Linked DNA regions of Ammoniphilus sp. CFH 90114. The protein of the gene in region 1 interacts with the protein of each later gene in a pairwise test. Links are inferred from orthologs where the notes say so. Each region holds a gene or a part of one and is shown in the gene's direction. Other genes may lie near its edges.

Region 1 (8,663 bases):
TACGATCAGGATCATCGCAACGTGGAGGATCCGGTGTTGACCGATTTCACCCTCAGGAATGACTCTTCGTTGTTGAGACGTGACATCGATTATACCACCGATGAAGCGATGAACGAGTTTGCCTTGCAGATGTCTTACCTTAATGCGCTACCTGTGGGAATGCATGTGGTTTATATCGAAGACGGCTATTCTACAGACGCTGTGACGTTAGACATATTGCCAATGGAGGAGAGCGTTGCGGCAGCCGTCTACGCCGTGAATGAGGCAGCGGATATAGCCAGCCTCCGCCTCGCCATCGAGTCAGAGGACCTTGCCTTGCAGCTGATCCCGTATTACTCTCTATCCGACGCCCAGCAGCAATCGGTTGCTCAGGCGGTCTATAGCAGCAGGGGAACGGAAGTGTGGAATCGATGGATGATTCAAGACCTCGTCGATATGGCGGTAAGGGGAATCTATGGAAACGGGAGTGAAGCTAGCGCAGTGAAAGCTGTCAATGAAGCAACGACGGTGCCTGAGATGCTTGGGGCCATCAAGTCTCCTTACCTGCATCTAGATCATGAGTATTATTCAGCCATGGAAGACTATGAGCTTGAGATCATCGGACAATACCTCATCGAACATAAGCCATACCATGACCGGGATCATATCCAATCGACCTTTGCCTTAATCATCGACATGATCGTCGAGGATTGGTATGCGATTTTGGATGATGCCTATTCTTTAGAGATTGGTTTTACACCAGGAGATTCTGCCGAAAGCGTTACGGGTGATGTCTACTTACCATCGATCGGAAGCATACACGGAGCAAAAATCACGTGGACAAGCGACCAATCGGATATTATCGGTCTGGATGGGCATGTCACCCGACCTGTGGCGGATACGGTCGTGAGCTTAACCGCTTATTTAACCAATCGCTATGAAAAATACATGCGTGAATTTAAGTTGCTCGTAAAGGGAACCGAACCGAGTGGAGATTCTACGCTTCCTGACATGCAACAACCGATTACGGATCTTCAAACGGCAAGGAATCGATTTACCTCAACAAGTGAGTAACGAAAGGAAGAGGCGGTCCCTAAGGGGCAGCCTCTTCCTTGTGAAGTGATCGGACATACGATCCGCTATCCGGGCCACAAAGTGGGATTTTGACGTTCTAGCGGACATGGGGTCCTTTATTTGAAAGGATGAGGCTACTTTTTGATGTAAATCGAGGAAGTAGAGGATTCTATGTCCTTTAGCCTGATCAAGAAGGTAGTTTTGGACGAAACAAGGTACCGTATGTCCGTCTATGGAGAAGAACGGGGTCTGACCTCTTTGCTTATAGTCATCTCTACTTTTCTCTTCTCCCCAACCTCTCATAGCTCAATTTGGAAGGTTTTGCTATGATAAAGAGAGTCCCTTTGACAGAAAAGAAGAGGGAAGCTCGTCTGTTGTGTCAAGGGGAATAGATCGATTTGTAAGGAGAGAAACAGTATGCTAAACGCTTATAACAGTGGGTTGATATATCGCTTTTTATTTGTATCCTTCTTTCTCTTTTTTCTACCATTCGCTCATCATGCGTCGGTGCTAGCATCCACCGTTTCGGTCACGAGTGTCAAGATTACTCCGGATACCGTCCCGCTGCTAGAAGAGGGGAAGACGGTAGAGCTAAAGGCGATAGTATCCCCTCCAGAGGCCAATTCAGCGGTCAAATGGACGTCGACGAATCCAGCAGTCGCCAAGGTGGACTCGGAGGGCGTGGTAACCCCGATTACAGCAGGAACTACGACGATCATCGTCAGCACGGTGGAGGGCGGAAAAACCGATTTTCGCGAAATTAAAGTCTATGGACCCGTTAAGGATCTAGAACTAAGTCCTCCCACGTTGAATCTGACTTCTGGGGGACCGACGGGTACGCTTACCGCTGCGGTTAAACCGGCCAATGCCACCAATCAACAGGTCAACTGGGTCAGCACGAATAGAGCGGTAGCCGACGTGGATCAGAAGGGGGTAGTCACGCCCTTCAAGGCAGGCAAGACCATGATTATAGCCACCACTGCCGAGGGTGGAATTACCAAAACGAGTGAAGTAACCGTGACAGGAGTCGCGGTGGAACGGATCGAGTTAAACCGAACCAGCCTGAGCACCTTTCTGAACAGTGGCACAACCACCTTAACAGCAACAGTCACCCCTGCAGATGCAACGAATCGCTCCGTAACCTGGTCTACCAGTGATGCGGCTGTAGCACGAGTGAACAATGGTGTCATCACCCCTGTGGCTCCAGGCAGAGCGACGATCACGGCGACTACAGACAGTGGGAGAAAGACCGCGACTTGTGAAGTGACCGTTCTTTCTCATTCAGGACAAGCCAGTGGATTGAAGGTGAGACGAACCGGAACCTCTAGAGTAGAGCTCACCTGGAGCGGCACGTCAGGAGACACCTACGTGGAGATTAGGCGTGGAAACTCCAAGGAAGATGACGAGTGGACGCGCGATCGAAGTGCTTCGTTTAGCGGTCTTTCCTATGATACAAGGTATGATGTCTATATCAACGATCGATATGTGGATGACTTCCGGATACGAGATTTGGTCGGGAATGTGAATGTGCAGAACTTCAGGGTAAACCCGCTAAGCAGTACGAAAGTCGAATTAACCTGGACGGGAACATCGGGAACGGTGTATGTGGAGCTCACCGACGGGAGCAGAGACGATGTAGAAGAGTATAGCAGTACGTCCAATCGCGCGATCACCTTTAGCGGACTCTCTCCGAATACCACTTACAATGTGTATATTGAAGGCGTGTACGTGGATCGGTTCAAGCTGTCTCAGGACATCCGAGATTTCAAGGTCAAATCCAAAACTGAATCGACGGCCGAATTTACCTGGCAAGGGTCTACCGGAACGGTCCGTGTTGAGCTCCGAGATGCGAGCAACCGAACCCTTTTTGAAAAGTCAACGTCAGGACAATCCATTTCCTTCTCCGGCTTAACGGATAACACCGAATACCGGGTCTATGTAGATGGGACGTACATCCAAGCGATCCGTACCGACTTGAAGGACAAGGTGACGAACTTCTCGGTAAGGAAGGATCTCACGAAGAGATCCGTTCTGCTTCAATGGAGAGGAACCACTGGTACCGTGGAAGTCGTGTTGAAAACGGGAAATCAAATCGTCAAAACCACGCCATCCAGTAATTTTCAAGCGTCATTCACGAATTTGGTGCCGAACCAAGACTACGCCGTGTATATCAATGACCGCTATATGGAGAATTTCTCCTTGATCTTATCGGATACCCAAGCCCATTGGGCAAAAGCAGCCATCAATCGACTCTTCGAGAACGGCATCGTGTCAGGATACGAGAACGGAACGTTTCTCCCTGAAAAAACCGTGAATCGAGAAGAATTCGTCACCATGCTGGTCAAAGCCAAAGGATACACGCTGCAAGCTGGACAGGGAACGTTTAACGACATCCCAACCTATTACTGGGCAGCTTCCTTTATCCAAACCGCGATCGCACAAGGCATCATCGTCCCAAGTGAATTTGGATCGAACTTTCAACCTCGAAAACCAATTACCAGAGAGGAAATGGCCGTCATGATCGCTCGAGCGATGAAGCTGACAGGAGACGCAAGCGCGCTCTCCTTTAGCGACCAGAACCAGATCAAGAATAAAACACTCATTGGAGCCGTCGTCCAATCCCAAATCATTACCGGCTACCCGGATCAGACCTTCCGACCGAACGGCGTATTGAACCGGGCAGAGGCAGCGACGGTGATTAATAAGATTTATTAGTAGACTTAAAAGGAGAAAGGGGGGAGAATGGGGTCAGACTCCATTCTTTTAAAAGGTAGGAAAGCTAGCTTGCTGTTGAGTAAAAAGCCGGGGTCAGACTCCCACGAATTTTTTGGGGTCTGACCTCTTTGATTTGGGGAGAATGGGGGCACACCCCATTCTTATAATTGAAAAATCTTAGCCTGCTGTTGGATAAAAAAACAGGCCAGCCTTAACCATATAGGATGACTCAAAGGGGTCTGACCCCTTTGCTTATAGTCACCTCGTCTTATCTCCTAAAAAAAACAGGGGTCTGACTCCCCATCCGGTTCGGTTATGGCGGGTCTGACCCCTGTTTTCATTTTTGTTTAATTCAGACCCTATAATTCTAGTAATAGAAACATATCCCGCTGGCTTCCTTAGTTCAATCGCCAGCACCTTTAACCACAATTTACCTAACCTGTGCCTATTGTCCTAGAACCGGATAATTTTGCTGGTATACTTTGGTTCTATTCGTTATAATGTTTTTGTTGTCAAAAATAGTAAAATCTGTGTTGAAAAACTAAGTTAATCGCGGATAATTAGCGAAAAATGTCGAACACAATAGTTACTTTTTAGGACTATCCTATGGTATATTGATATCGTTCCATGAAATACCTCGTAGGGAATCTAGGAGGAAAGTAGTGTATAATGTCCATTCCTGTCGTATAATGTAAGTAATCAATGAGAATACATAGAAAATACTCGATATGAAGGAGATACTAATGGAAGAAACAACGATTGATTTAAGAGAGATAGTAGAAATCATAAAGAAACGTTTTGTCATCATTATTTTGGTAACCTTAATGGCGACCGTGACGAGTGGACTAGTCAGTTTCTTTGTGATTACACCCATTTATGAAGCATCCACCCAGCTGCTTGTCAATAAGAAAGAAAGCCAGAGTGAGATGTTGGTTCCGAACTTTAGTGATATCCAATCCAATTTGAAATTAATCGAAACTTATAATGTCATTATTAAGAGCCCAAGAGTGTTGGAAAAAGCGATTGAGAACATGGGTCTTGAGATGACCGCGGGTCAGCTTAGCAATAAGATCAAGGTCAACGCGGTACAAAATTCACAGGTCATGTCGATTACGGTCAGTGATCCTGATCCGGAGAAGGCGATACTGATAGCCAATGGCATAGCCAGTACCTTCCAAACCGAAATCCAAACCATTATGAACGTCGACAATGTCCAGATCTTGGCCGAAGCCAAGTCTCAGGAAACCTATAGCCCTGTCAAGCCTAAACCCTTCCTGAATATGGTGATTGCATTTGTGGTTGGTTTAATGACAGCGGTTGGAATTGTGTTTTTACTAGAGTACCTCGATAACACCCTAAAGAGTGAACAAGACATCGAACGCATCCTTGGCTTATCGGTATTAGGAAGCATTGCGACCATGGATGAGCTAGAAGAGGAGCGGGACAGAGGAGCCGCTGAAGCCAAGGTAGGAGGGAAGCAACTCCATGTTTAAGAAGAAGCCACTTCAAAGTCAAAAGCGAAATCTCATTACAATGGAGAAGCCGAAGTCTCCGATCTCGGAAGCCTATAAGACGCTACGAACCAATATTCAATTTGCCGGGATTGATCGCGAGTTGAAGACCATAATGGTCACGAGTACCGGTCCATCGGAAGGGAAATCCACCACCGTAGCGAACCTGGCAGTCGTGATGGCTCAATCCGAGAAGCGGACTCTCTTAATTGATGCCGACTTGCGTAAACCCACGGTTCACCATACGTTTGACCTGGCGAATCGTCAAGGGTTGACCACCTATTTAGCGGGACAAGATCGACTAGAAGATGTCATTCAAGCGACCGAAGCACCGAATCTGGATGTGATGAGCTCGGGTCCGATTCCGCCGAATCCAGCCGAGATGCTGAATTCTAAGGTCATGACTAGACTCCTAGAGGAGTTAAGTGTCCAGTATGATCAGATCCTCATTGATACACCACCGTTAATCGCGGTAGCCGATGCTCAGATCCTGGCTTCCAAAGTGGACGGTGTGATCCTCGTCGTGAATTCGGGTATGACCAACCGCGAGATTGCGGTGAAGGCCAAACAACAGCTTGAAAATGCGAAAGCCAATATCCTTGGGGTTGTTCTGAACAACAAGCAGATCAAAGGGGACAGCTACTATTACTATTATTATGGAGCGAAGAAGTAGAGGGTTGATCTCTACTCTCCTCCTTAAATAGATTTCCCATTATATTGAATATATAGGAATCTATTGAAACTTTCGTTTAACTGTGATATTTTCTAGACAATAGGACTTATGTTCTAGGAGGAAAGTCTATGATTGATGTTCATTCCCACATCCTGTTCGGCTTGGATGATGGAGCCCAGAATCCGGAAGATATGATGGCGATGGCCAAACAAGCCGTTGCTGATGGGATTACGACCGTGGTGGCGACACCTCACCATCTGGATCATGTGTATACGAATCCGCCGGAGAAGATCATCCAGCGACTTGAAGAAGCGAATGCCTTACTAAAAGAGCACCAGATTCCTCTAACCCTTCTTCCTGGAATGGAGATTCATGTGTACGGAGAAGTGCCGGAAGATTTAAAGAATAATCAATTGCTTAGCTTCAATGACCAGCATCGACATATTCTTTTAGAATTGCCTCATGACCATGTACCTAGATATCTGGAGAAGCTCATCTTCCAGATTCAACTGGCTGGATACATACCGATCATTCCACATCCGGAACGCAATAAGGAAATGAGAGAAAACCCGAATCTACTCTATCGATTGGTCAAGCAAGGAGCCTTATCTCAGCTTACCGCTGCTAGTGTAACCGGGAAGTTCGGAAAGAAGATTCAGAAGAGTTGCTTTGATATGATAAACCATCATTTAGTGCACTTCATTGCTTCGGATGCCCACAATACCGGAAGTCGGGGTGTCATCTTAAGTGAAGCCTATGAAACGGTGAAAGCGAAGTTCGGCCAAGAATATGTAGACTGGTTTCAGGATTCCGCGAAGAAGATCATCACAGGTAAAGAGTGTCAGGTTCATACCCCGGAAAAGATCAGGAAGAAGTTCTTAGGATTATTTTAGATGCTTGCTGAAGCAAGTGAGGTAATGTCTACTATCCTTTATCGATGTAGGCACTCGGCTGCGCTGTGGGAGAAGATCTCCTTAGACCTGACTGGTCGGTGGTGTGGTGTGAGGGCGGGTTCGATGCCCGATATTCTTTAATATTTATCTTTTAAAGGTAAAGACAAGTTGTGAAAGTGCTTTCTTGATTGTTTAATATACAACATATATAAGGATGAAGCAAGTCAGAGAGCTCCATGCCAAGTTTCACGAGGATGGATTTTCTTCCCAAGAGAGTAAAGGTTACTCCTTTTGGAAGAGGATTTATCCTTTTTACTTTTGTGAAATATTATACAAATAATACATAATTATCTAAAAACAGACATAAAACACCCAGTGAGGAGGCAGGTTGCCTTGACCTACCAAAAGCGGTTACTAACGTTGATCTTGATTGATTCGATCATCGTCCTCAGCTCGATCTATGTGAGCCATTATATCCTGGTGCCAAAAGAGAGGCCGGGGCTCGTGATTGCCGTCAGTTCTTTGGTCTTATTTTTCAGTCATCATTATTTTGCTAGTCGCTACAAGTTATATAAGCGTGTATGGAAGTATGCGAGTGTGGGGGAGCTGATATCCGTCTTTAAGGGTGTTACGTTTTCCATTTTGATTGCGCTCCTTGTACAATTTGCTCTCGTTCAAGAGTTGTACTATCGGGCCATGATCATCACTTGGATGATGCATATCATCTTCATCGGTGGCGTTCGTTTTTCTTGGAGATTGTATCGAGATAGTCATGTGTCCAAAGTGGATAACAGTCACAAAAAGAGAGCTCTGATCGTCGGAGCCGGTGCAGCGGGGACGATGATCGCCAGACAGCTGAAGCAAAATCCGAACGCCGAGCTTTATCCGGTCGCTTTTATAGATGATGACCCTACCAAACATAAACTTGAGATCTTGGGTCTACCAGTCATGGGTGGACGGGAACAGATCGAAACCGTAGTGAAAGAGTTGGAAGTCGATAATATCATCATTGCCATTCCTTCTTTAAATAAAAAAGAATTGAATCTGATCGTGGGGGAAGCCAATAAAACCCGCGCCAAAACCCAAATTGTTCCGATGATTGAAGACCTTATGACCGGGAAAGTCGCTGTGAGTGATTTCCGGGATGTCCAGGTCGAAGATTTACTTGGAAGAGAACCCGTGCAGCTCGATTCAGATTCGATAGCTGAATACCTCACCGGGAATGTTATCCTCGTTACCGGAGCCGGGGGATCCATTGGATCTGAGGTCTGTCGTCAGGTATCGAAATTCAAACCGAGAACCTTAATTTTGCTTGGACATGGAGAAAACAGCATTCATTCCATTGAATTGGAGTTAAAGGCCAATAACGTCAACGACGTAGAATACATAACCGAAATTGCCGATGTCCAAGATCGAGAAAAGATGTTTCACATCATGGGGAAACACCAGCCTCATGTCGTATTTCATGCCGCTGCGCATAAGCACGTTCCGCTAATGGAGCGTAATCCGGAAGAAGCTGTGAAGAACAACATCATCGGAACGAAAAATGTCGCGGATGCCGCGGATGTACATCACGTTGAAACCTTTGTCATGATCTCCACGGATAAAGCCGTGAACCCGACCAATGTCATGGGTTCGACGAAACGATTGGCCGAGATGATTATTCAGGATCTCGATAAACGAAGTGATACGCGTTTTGTCGCCGTAAGATTCGGGAATGTATTAGGCAGTCGAGGAAGCGTCATTCCGTTGTTTAAAGAACAAATCAAAAAAGGCGGACCAGTCACCGTCACCGATCCCGAGATGAAGCGCTACTTC
Region 2 (8,733 bases), on another replicon or contig:
TCTCTCATTGGGGAAAGACCCGTATTTGTGGGTAATCCTGCATTTTCCTATGAGGATGTAGCTAGGCGTAAGGTCGAAGCAGGAACCTACACAGCGTATGTAAAGATCGCTGAGGGATGTGATAATACTTGTACCTTCTGTATTATCCCGCAACTCCGTGGGAAATTCCGTTCACGTACGATTGAGTCCGTTGTTCGTGAAGCCGAGGATTTAGCTCGACAAGGCATTAAGGAGATCAGCTTAATTGCTCAGGACTTGACTAACTATGGTATGGATTTATACGGCGATCACCGTCTTCCTCAGTTACTTACGGAAGTGAGTAAGGTGGATGGTATTGAATGGGTGAGAATTCATTATGCATATCCGGGGTACTTTACGGATGAGCTCATAGAGGTAATTGCAAACAATCCGAAGATTTGTAACTACATTGACATGCCATTGCAGCACAGCGAAGACGCTATCTTAAAGAGAATGCGTCGCCCAGGTCGACAACGAGATACTCGTGAGCTAGTAAGAAAAATGAGAGATAGAATTGGACAAGTGGCGATTCGAACTTCAATTATTGTTGGTTTTCCTGGTGAAACGGAAGAAGAATTCGAACGTCTATGCGAATTTGTGAAAGAGATGAAGTTTGACCGTCTAGGAGTCTTCACTTATTCCCAGGAAGAGGGGACCGCGGCTAATCGCCTTGGAGATCAGATTGATGAGGAAACTAAGGAACGCCGTGCGAATACTTTAATGGAGATTCAACGTGAAATTGCTAATGACCGGAATGGTCAATTCGTAGGTCAAGTTTTAGATGTTCTTATTGAGAAGTATGATGGGAAAAACGATATCTACATTGGGCGAACTCAATTTGATGCACTAGAGATCGACGGCGAAGTATTCGTGACGGGGTATAAGGGTCCATTAGGTCAAATAGCAAAGGTAAAGATTACGCATTCTTACGATTATGACTTGTCGGGGGAGGTAAGTCTAGGTTGAATCTACCTAATAAGATAACCTTGGCACGTATTTTTTTAGTACCAGTAGTGATGCTTTTCCTACTGGTACGCTTTGATTTTGGTGTTTTTACAATTGGAGCATTTAAAATTACATACAGTGAAATTATCGCTACATTGATTTTCATCATTGCTGCTAGCACAGATGGTCTGGATGGCTACATTGCACGAAAAAAGAAACTGGTTACCAATCTTGGTAAGTTTCTTGACCCATTGGCAGATAAACTGTTGATCTCTGCGGTACTCATATCGTTAGTGGAGATGCAACGTTTAGATGCATGGGTGGCCATTCTTATTATCAGCCGAGAGTTTGCTGTAACGGGTCTCAGGTTAGTGGCTGTAGCAGAAGGGCAAGTCATTGCAGCGAGCAATTGGGGCAAGTTGAAAACGGTAGTGCAAATCGTTGCCGTCTGTTCCCTCATGATCAATAACTTCCCGTTTTCCTATATAGGTATTCCCTTCTCAACCATTGCTGTCTGGGCCGCCATTATTATTACTCTCTTCTCAGGAGTAGATTACTTTGTTAAAAATAAGCATGTTATAGATTTTAGTTAGACAAAAAGGGGTGAGGGGAAATGAGAGCGGAGATTATCGCGGTCGGTACGGAGCTTCTACTAGGTCAGATCGCCAATACAAACGCACAATACATATCTAAGAAGCTGGCCGAGCTTGGAGTGGATGTCCTTTATCATTCGGTAGTCGGAGATAATACAGATCGGCTTAGAAGAGTCGTAGAGGCGGCTCAGAGCCGTTCCCAGATCATTATCTTTACAGGTGGCTTAGGTCCAACGAAGGATGATTTAACTAAGGAGACCATTGCTAAGTGCATTCATAAAACATTAGTATTGGACCAAACAGCCATGCAGCGAATCGAAGAATTCTTTATTCGACGCGGTATTGTTATGACTGAGAATAATCGCAAACAAGCGATGGTTATCGATGGCTGTACAGTCTTACCCAATGACCATGGGATGGCCCCAGGAATGGCCATAGAGGCGCAAGGGCTCCATTATATCTTATTGCCTGGTCCGCCGCGTGAATTAAATCCAATGTTTGATTCTTATGGTATACCTTATCTACAAACGCTGTTCCCAGATGAGCAGATTGTTCACTCTAAGGTGTTGCGTTTTTTTGGAATTGGAGAGTCGGCACTTGAAGAAACCTTACTAGATCTTATTGATAATCAAACTAATCCGACAATTGCTCCGTTAGCAAGTGAAGGGGAAGTGACCATCCGGTTAACTGCTAAGACGAAGACGGTTGAGATAGCTAATGACATGATTCACCAATTAGAGTCGATAATCTATAGTCGCGTAGGGCAATATGTCTACGGATATAACCAAGATACTTTAGAGAGTGTTGCTTTTGACCTGTTAAAAGAAAAAAAGCTGACGCTAGCTCTAGCAGAGAGCTGCACTGGTGGACTGGTTAGCCGTTTGATTACAAGTATACCAGGCTCTTCAGAAGTTTTCGTTGGTGGAGTTGTGAGCTACTCAGCTGAAGCTAAAGAGTTGTTGTTAGATATCCCCTCAGGCTTAATTAATCAAGATGGAGCGGTTAGTGCTTCTGTTGCTGAAAAGATGGCTTTGCAGGTCAGACTGAAGTTGAATGCAGATATTGGTTTATCGATTACTGGAGTAGCTGGTCCTGGACAAACGGAAGAAAAGCCGGTTGGACTGGTTTATATCGGTATTTCCTCAGCATTCGGTGAGGAAACGTTAGAGCTTCGACTTTCTGGAACAAGAGAAGGAATCCAAATTCGAGCTGCTAAAAATAGTCTTTTCTTACTCATCCAGCAGTTAAAAGAACGAAACGAAATTAATTGAATACAAGGTGGTAAAATATGATTACTTTTTCAGATTTTGATCTACATCGCAATGTACATAGAGCCATTCATGATATGGGCTTTGAGGAGCCATCTCCCATTCAAGCTTCAGCTATTCCTCTCATTCTTCAAGGTAAAGACCTGTTAGGCCAAGCTCAAACAGGAACAGGAAAAACGGCAGCTTTTGGAATACCACTCATCGAAAAAATGACCAACGAACTTAAAGTTCAGGCCCTTGTACTCACTCCAACCCGTGAATTAGCCATTCAAGTTTCGGGTGAACTTCGAAAAATCTCTAAGTATAAGCGTACTCGTACACTTCCTATTTATGGTGGGCAATCCATTGGTCATCAGATCCGTACATTAAAACAAGGTGTTCAAGTCGTTATAGGGACTCCTGGAAGAATATTAGATCACTTGAGAAGAAAAACCCTTCGTCTAGACGAAGTAAGTATGGTTGTACTCGATGAGGCGGACGAAATGTTGGATATGGGCTTTATCGATGATATTAAAGAAATTCTTGGGCATACGCCTAATACTAGACAGACTTTATTATTTTCAGCAACAATGCCACATGAAATAAAAGATCTGTCTAGACGATATATGACTGACCCAGAAACGGTTGCCATCAATCGAAAAGAAGTTACCGCTCCTCTTATTGATCAAGTCTATTATAAGGTTCTAGAACGCAATAAAATGGAAAGTCTATGTCGCATATTAGACAGTGAGGATATAGGGTTAGGAATTGTCTTCTGCCGTACTAAACGCGGTGTAGACGAACTAACTGACGCCCTTCAAGAAAGGGGCTATATGGCGGATGGACTACACGGGGATCTTAGTCAAGCCCAACGAGATCGCGTGATGAAAGCTTTCCGTGATTCAACCATTGAATTGCTTGTCGCTACAGATGTCGCTGCTAGAGGGATTGACGTAGGAAATGTAACTCATGTTATCAATTACGATATCCCTCAGGATCCAGAGAGCTACGTCCATCGTATTGGAAGAACCGGTCGAGCAGGGCGTAAGGGAATTGCGCTAACTTTGGTTACTCCTAGAGAGATGAAGCAATTAATTACGATTGAAAAAGTAACCAAATCTTTAATACAGCCGCGCAACGTGCCTACTTTAGAGGAGGTTGCTGAGCGCCAACAAGGACAATGGAGAGATCAAATGGTTTCTTTATTGTCACAAGATGTGGACTTATCCCTATTTAACAGTATCGTAGAAGAACTTTCACAGAAGTTTCCTCTGGAAAGAATTGCCTCTGCAGCTCTCTACACGGCCTTTTCCTCCTCGCTTCAAGTAGGTGAAGAAGAGGAAGTGTATAACTTTGGAGAAACTGGAGCCACTAAAGGCATGGTTCGCTTCTTTATGAACGTAGGAAGAAATGTAGACATTAAACCGCACGATTTAGTCAAAGAAGTGTCAGAAATGGTTGGGATTTCCTCTAAGTCTATTGGACGTATCGATATCTTTGAAAAATTTACCTTCTTTGAAGTGACTGAAGAAGTAGCACCATTCGTTTACGAGGCCCTTCGTCAATCCAGGATTAAGGGTGCGAGGGTGAATGTAGAACCTGCAAAACCAAGAGGCGCGAAAGCATAGATGCCTGCTGGCTTAAGAGAGGCTCTCCTTAGTAGGGGAGTCTTTTTTTATGGACAGCATCTTGGTTGTTTAACATTGAAAATCATGTAATTTTTAATTAACAGTTTAAAAGAACGCATTTCACCAAAAGGGAACATCTGTTTGTAAAAAACTATTGGCAAGTGCCGTGATTTTAGGTATCATAGATATGAAGGATATAGGGCTATGCAGGTAGCTTTTTATCGTTACTCTAATTGAGGGAAGGGGAGAGCTTTTTTGTCTGATAGAAAAGCTGCCTTAGATATGGCGTTACGCCAAATAGAGAAACAATTCGGAAAAGGTTCGATCATGAAGCTAGGGGAGATGGCTGCTTCAACAACAGTTTCTACCGTACCTAGCGGATCCATCGCTTTAGATATTAGTCTTGGAATAGGTGGTTACCCACGTGGAAGAATCATCGAAATATATGGTCCAGAATCATCCGGTAAAACAACCGTAGCATTGCACGCAATTGCTTCAGTGCAGAAGAACGGAGGACAGGCTGCATTTATTGATGCGGAACATGCTTTAGACCCTGTCTACGCTCAGAAGCTAGGGGTTAATATTGATGAATTATTATTATCTCAACCAGATACCGGTGAACAGGCGTTAGAGATTGCTGAGGCGTTAGTGCGAAGTGGTGCTGTTGACATTCTCGTAATAGACTCCGTTGCAGCTTTAGTACCGAAGGCAGAAATTGAAGGAGAAATGGGAGATTCCCATGTCGGTTTACAAGCTAGATTAATGTCTCAAGCATTAAGAAAGTTAGCAGGGGCAATCAATAAGTCTAAAGCTATTGCTATCTTTATTAACCAGCTTCGTGAGAAGGTTGGCGTGATGTTTGGTAACCCTGAGACCACTCCAGGTGGAAGAGCCTTGAAGTTCTATTCTAGTGTACGCTTAGATGTTCGACGTGCAGATACCATTAAACAAGGCAATGATATGGTGGGTAATCGCACAAAGATCAAAGTGGTAAAGAATAAAGTTGCGCCTCCTTTTAAGGTTTGTGAGGTCGATATTATGTACGGAGAAGGGATCTCGCATGAAGGAAGCTTATTAGATATTGCTGCAGATGTGGATATCGTCAATAAGAGCGGTGCTTGGTATTCCTTTAATGGTGATCGTTTAGGACAGGGCCGTGAGAACTCTAAACAGTTTTTGAAGGATAATCCAGGGATTGCAGCTGAGATTGAAAAACAAATAAGAGAGCATTATAGCCTGGATAATCCGGTAATTCAACCTCAGAACGATAAAGAAGAGGATGCGCTTGATGAATTAGAGCTGGATTTTGAATAAAGAGAAGTCGCAAGAAGCAGTCTGATCGTTTTCTTCGGAGGAGGAACGGACTGCTTTTTTACGTATAACATAACAATAGTTTTATTGTAGTGAGTATATAAATATAAGGCCTGAGGCGCTGTTAAACGGAAATGTTCCTCTTTTTTGGCCGATATAATGATAAAGTAGGGATATCAATGTATGAGCAGCAAATGCACGGAAATGATTCAACAATAATAACGTCTATAGAACAGCAAAAGAGGAACAGATCTCGCTATAACATTTACATCAATCATGAATTTTCATTTGCGGTACATGAGGACATTCTAGTCAAGTATCGGCTAATGAAAGGTAGGGAGATTAATCCAGAAGAGATTAAGGAAGTACTGATTGCAGAAGAACGAAACCGAGCCATGCAATATGCGCTCCGCTTTTTGAGCTACCGCCCGCGCACCGCGACAGAGGTAAGTGAGCATTTACAGAGAAAAGGTTTTCTGCGTGAGGATATTGATGGTATCATAAGTTATTTACAAGATAAAAAATATCTAGATGATCAATCCTATGCTCTTCAATGGGTGGAGGAAAGAAAGAGGCTAAAGCCACGGGGAAGAAGCCTACTCCGGATGGAATTGATTCAACGTGGTATAGATGATCATTTGGCTGATCAAGCGCTTGAAGACCAACTCACTGGTCAAGAAGAAAGAGAAATGATTGAGAACTGGATTTATAAGAAATGTAGTCAAAAGAAATTTCCCAATCTCTATGAAATGAAAAAAAGAATAGTTCCATTTTTACAAAGGAAGGGTTTTCCATTGGATTTGATTTTAGAGGTAGTTCATACTGTTGGAGAGGACTTTCTAGAATAAGTTTATGTGTTAGTGAGGGTCCCAAGTGTAGCTCATCCTAGCTCACCTCATGATAATTAGTTAGTAATTTCTTGACAATGTTCACTTTCTATCAGTAAAATAAAAAGGTATATTCACCTTTACTCTTTTTTATAACTACTGTAAGATGCAAATTGATTTTTAGAACACTTCTATTTGAGTCCCTTATGGACAATTATTTCTAAAATTCAATGAGAAAGTTTATGTGTAAATTGAAAAATGACTTTAAGACCCAGGTGCAGGGAGGTGACAACAGATGGATCTACTAAGTATTGGAGGAATTACCATTCTGCTTGCATCCACGGCGGTCGGAGTCGGTATCGGTTATCTAATTCGAAAGTCCATAGCAGAAGCCAAGATCTCAAGTGCAGAAGAAGCTGCTAAGCAGATTCTTGATCAGGCGGGGAAGGAAGCTGAAGCGCTTAAGAAAGAGAAAATTCTTGAAGCGAAGGACGAGGTGCATAAAGTCCGCACCGAAGCAGAGAAAGAGAATCGTGAAAGACGAAATGAGGTTCAGCGTTTAGAAAAACGTGTCCTGCAAAAGGAAGAAACTCTAGACCGCAAATTGGATAATTTTGAGAGGAAAGAAGTCGAACTTGAAAAAAGAGACCGAGCTATCTCAGAATTGCAAAGCAAAGTGGAAGAACTTTATAATACTCAGAAAGTTGAACTAGAGAGGATATCGGGACTAACAAGAGAAGAAGCGAAGTCCATTATCCTATCTCAAGTTGAGAGTGAAGTTAAGCACGAGTGTGCGATACTCGTAAAAGACATTGAACAAAAGTCTAAAGAAGAAGCTGACAAGCGGGCAAGAGAGATCATTACAACGGCTATTCAGCGTTGTGCAGCTGATCATGTGGCCGAAACAACCGTATCTGTTGTGTCTCTACCGAACGATGAGATGAAGGGAAGAATTATCGGAAGAGAAGGTCGAAATATACGTGCCCTTGAGACATTGACTGGAATTGACTTAATTATTGATGACACACCAGAAGCGGTTATATTATCAGGCTTCGACCCAATTCGGAGGGAAATTGCTAAGTCTGCTCTCGAGAAGCTTGTAGCTGATGGGCGTATTCACCCAGCACGTATTGAAGAAATGGTTGAAAAGTCTAGACGTGAAGTGGATGAGCGAATTCGAGAATATGGAGAACAAGCTACCTTTGAGACGGGAGTCCATGGATTACACCCTGATTTAATTAAGATCATGGGTCGATTAAGATATCGTACAAGTTATGGTCAGAACGTGCTTAAGCATTCTATTGAAGTTGCTCATTTATGCGGATTGATGGCAGCCGAGCTTGGTGAAGATATCATCCTTGCTAAGCGTGCTGGTTTGTTACACGATATCGGTAAAGCAATTGACCATGAGGTGGAAGGATCTCATGTGGAAATTGGTGTAGAATTAGCCAAGAAGTATAATGAACACCCTCATGTCATTAATGCGATTGCTTCCCACCATGGAGATGTGGAGGCTGATAATGTTATTGCCATGTTGGTAGCTGCTGCTGATGCTCTTTCTGCGGCAAGACCAGGAGCGAGAAGAGAGACGCTTGAAACTTACATCAAGAGACTCGAGAAGCTTGAAGAAATCTCAGAATCCTTTGATGGGGTGGAGAAGTCGTATGCGATCCAGGCAGGACGTGAAGTCCGTATTATGGTGAAGCCAGAGGTTGTAGATGATTTGGAAGCACATCGATTGGCAAGAGAGATTACTAAGCAAATTGAAAGTGAATTGGATTATCCTGGCCATATTAAGGTAACGGTTATTCGTGAAACAAGAGCTGTTGAATATGCAAAATAAAGTGGCTAAGAGCCACTTTATTTTTTTGGTCTATTAGCGTTTGCGAAAAATTTATAAATATTTATAGGGCTGCCCAATGTGGTTAACCTTAGAATAAACAGAAAAAAGAAGGAAAATGATAAACTGAGGTGAAGCCATGAGAATACTATTTATCGGAGATATAGTTGGGAAAGGTGGAAGGGATACGCTTATTGAGTACCTTCCTAAGTTGAAAAGAAAATATCAACCATTGTTTACTGTGGTAAACGGAGAGAATGCTGCTGGTGGCAGAGGTATAACGGGCACGATTGCAAAATCATTTTATGAAGTTGGTGTCCAAGT

The links.
Region 2: the proteins of EIZ39_RS23460 (region 1) and recA interact in binary tests that used the Bacillus subtilis proteins (3 or more experiments, as listed by UniProt). The link is inferred for Ammoniphilus sp. CFH 90114 from one-to-one orthologs.

What each region holds. Positions count from the first base shown.
Region 1 is NZ_SDLI01000017.1:37,491-46,153, reverse strand. What follows is about bases 3,529-6,386. They hold EIZ39_RS23460 (YveK family protein), read left to right. Parts: upstream 3,529-4,511; coding sequence 4,512-5,261; downstream 5,262-6,386. Other genes in these bases: EIZ39_RS23450 (tyrosine-protein phosphatase), read left to right, coding at 6,081-6,386; EIZ39_RS23455 (CpsD/CapB family tyrosine-protein kinase), read left to right, coding at 5,254-5,952; EIZ39_RS23465 (S-layer homology domain-containing protein), read left to right, coding at 3,529-3,768. Also shown: EIZ39_RS23470 (S-layer homology domain-containing protein), read left to right, coding at 1-1,053; more of EIZ39_RS23465, read left to right, coding at 1,471-3,528; more of EIZ39_RS23450, read left to right, coding at 6,387-6,845; EIZ39_RS23445 (polysaccharide biosynthesis protein), read left to right, coding at 7,239-8,663. UniProt on the Bacillus subtilis protein: Required for YwqD kinase activity. May bring YwqD and its substrates into contact. Probably involved in the regulation of capsular polysaccharide biosynthesis.
Region 2 is NZ_SDLI01000001.1:560,280-569,012, forward strand. The notes cover bases 3,788-6,715. They hold recA (recombinase RecA), read left to right. Parts: upstream 3,788-4,686; coding sequence 4,687-5,745; downstream 5,746-6,715. Other genes in these bases: EIZ39_RS02950 (DEAD/DEAH box helicase), read left to right, coding at 3,788-4,431; EIZ39_RS02960 (RecX family transcriptional regulator), read left to right, coding at 5,922-6,590. Also shown: 30S ribosomal protein S12 methylthiotransferase RimO, read left to right, coding at 1-984; pgsA (CDP-diacylglycerol--glycerol-3-phosphate 3-phosphatidyltransferase), read left to right, coding at 981-1,556; EIZ39_RS02945 (competence/damage-inducible protein A), read left to right, coding at 1,577-2,827; more of EIZ39_RS02950, read left to right, coding at 2,845-3,787; rny (ribonuclease Y), read left to right, coding at 6,865-8,412; EIZ39_RS02970 (TIGR00282 family metallophosphoesterase), read left to right, coding at 8,549-8,733. UniProt on the Bacillus subtilis protein: Multifunctional protein involved in homologous recombination, DNA repair and competence.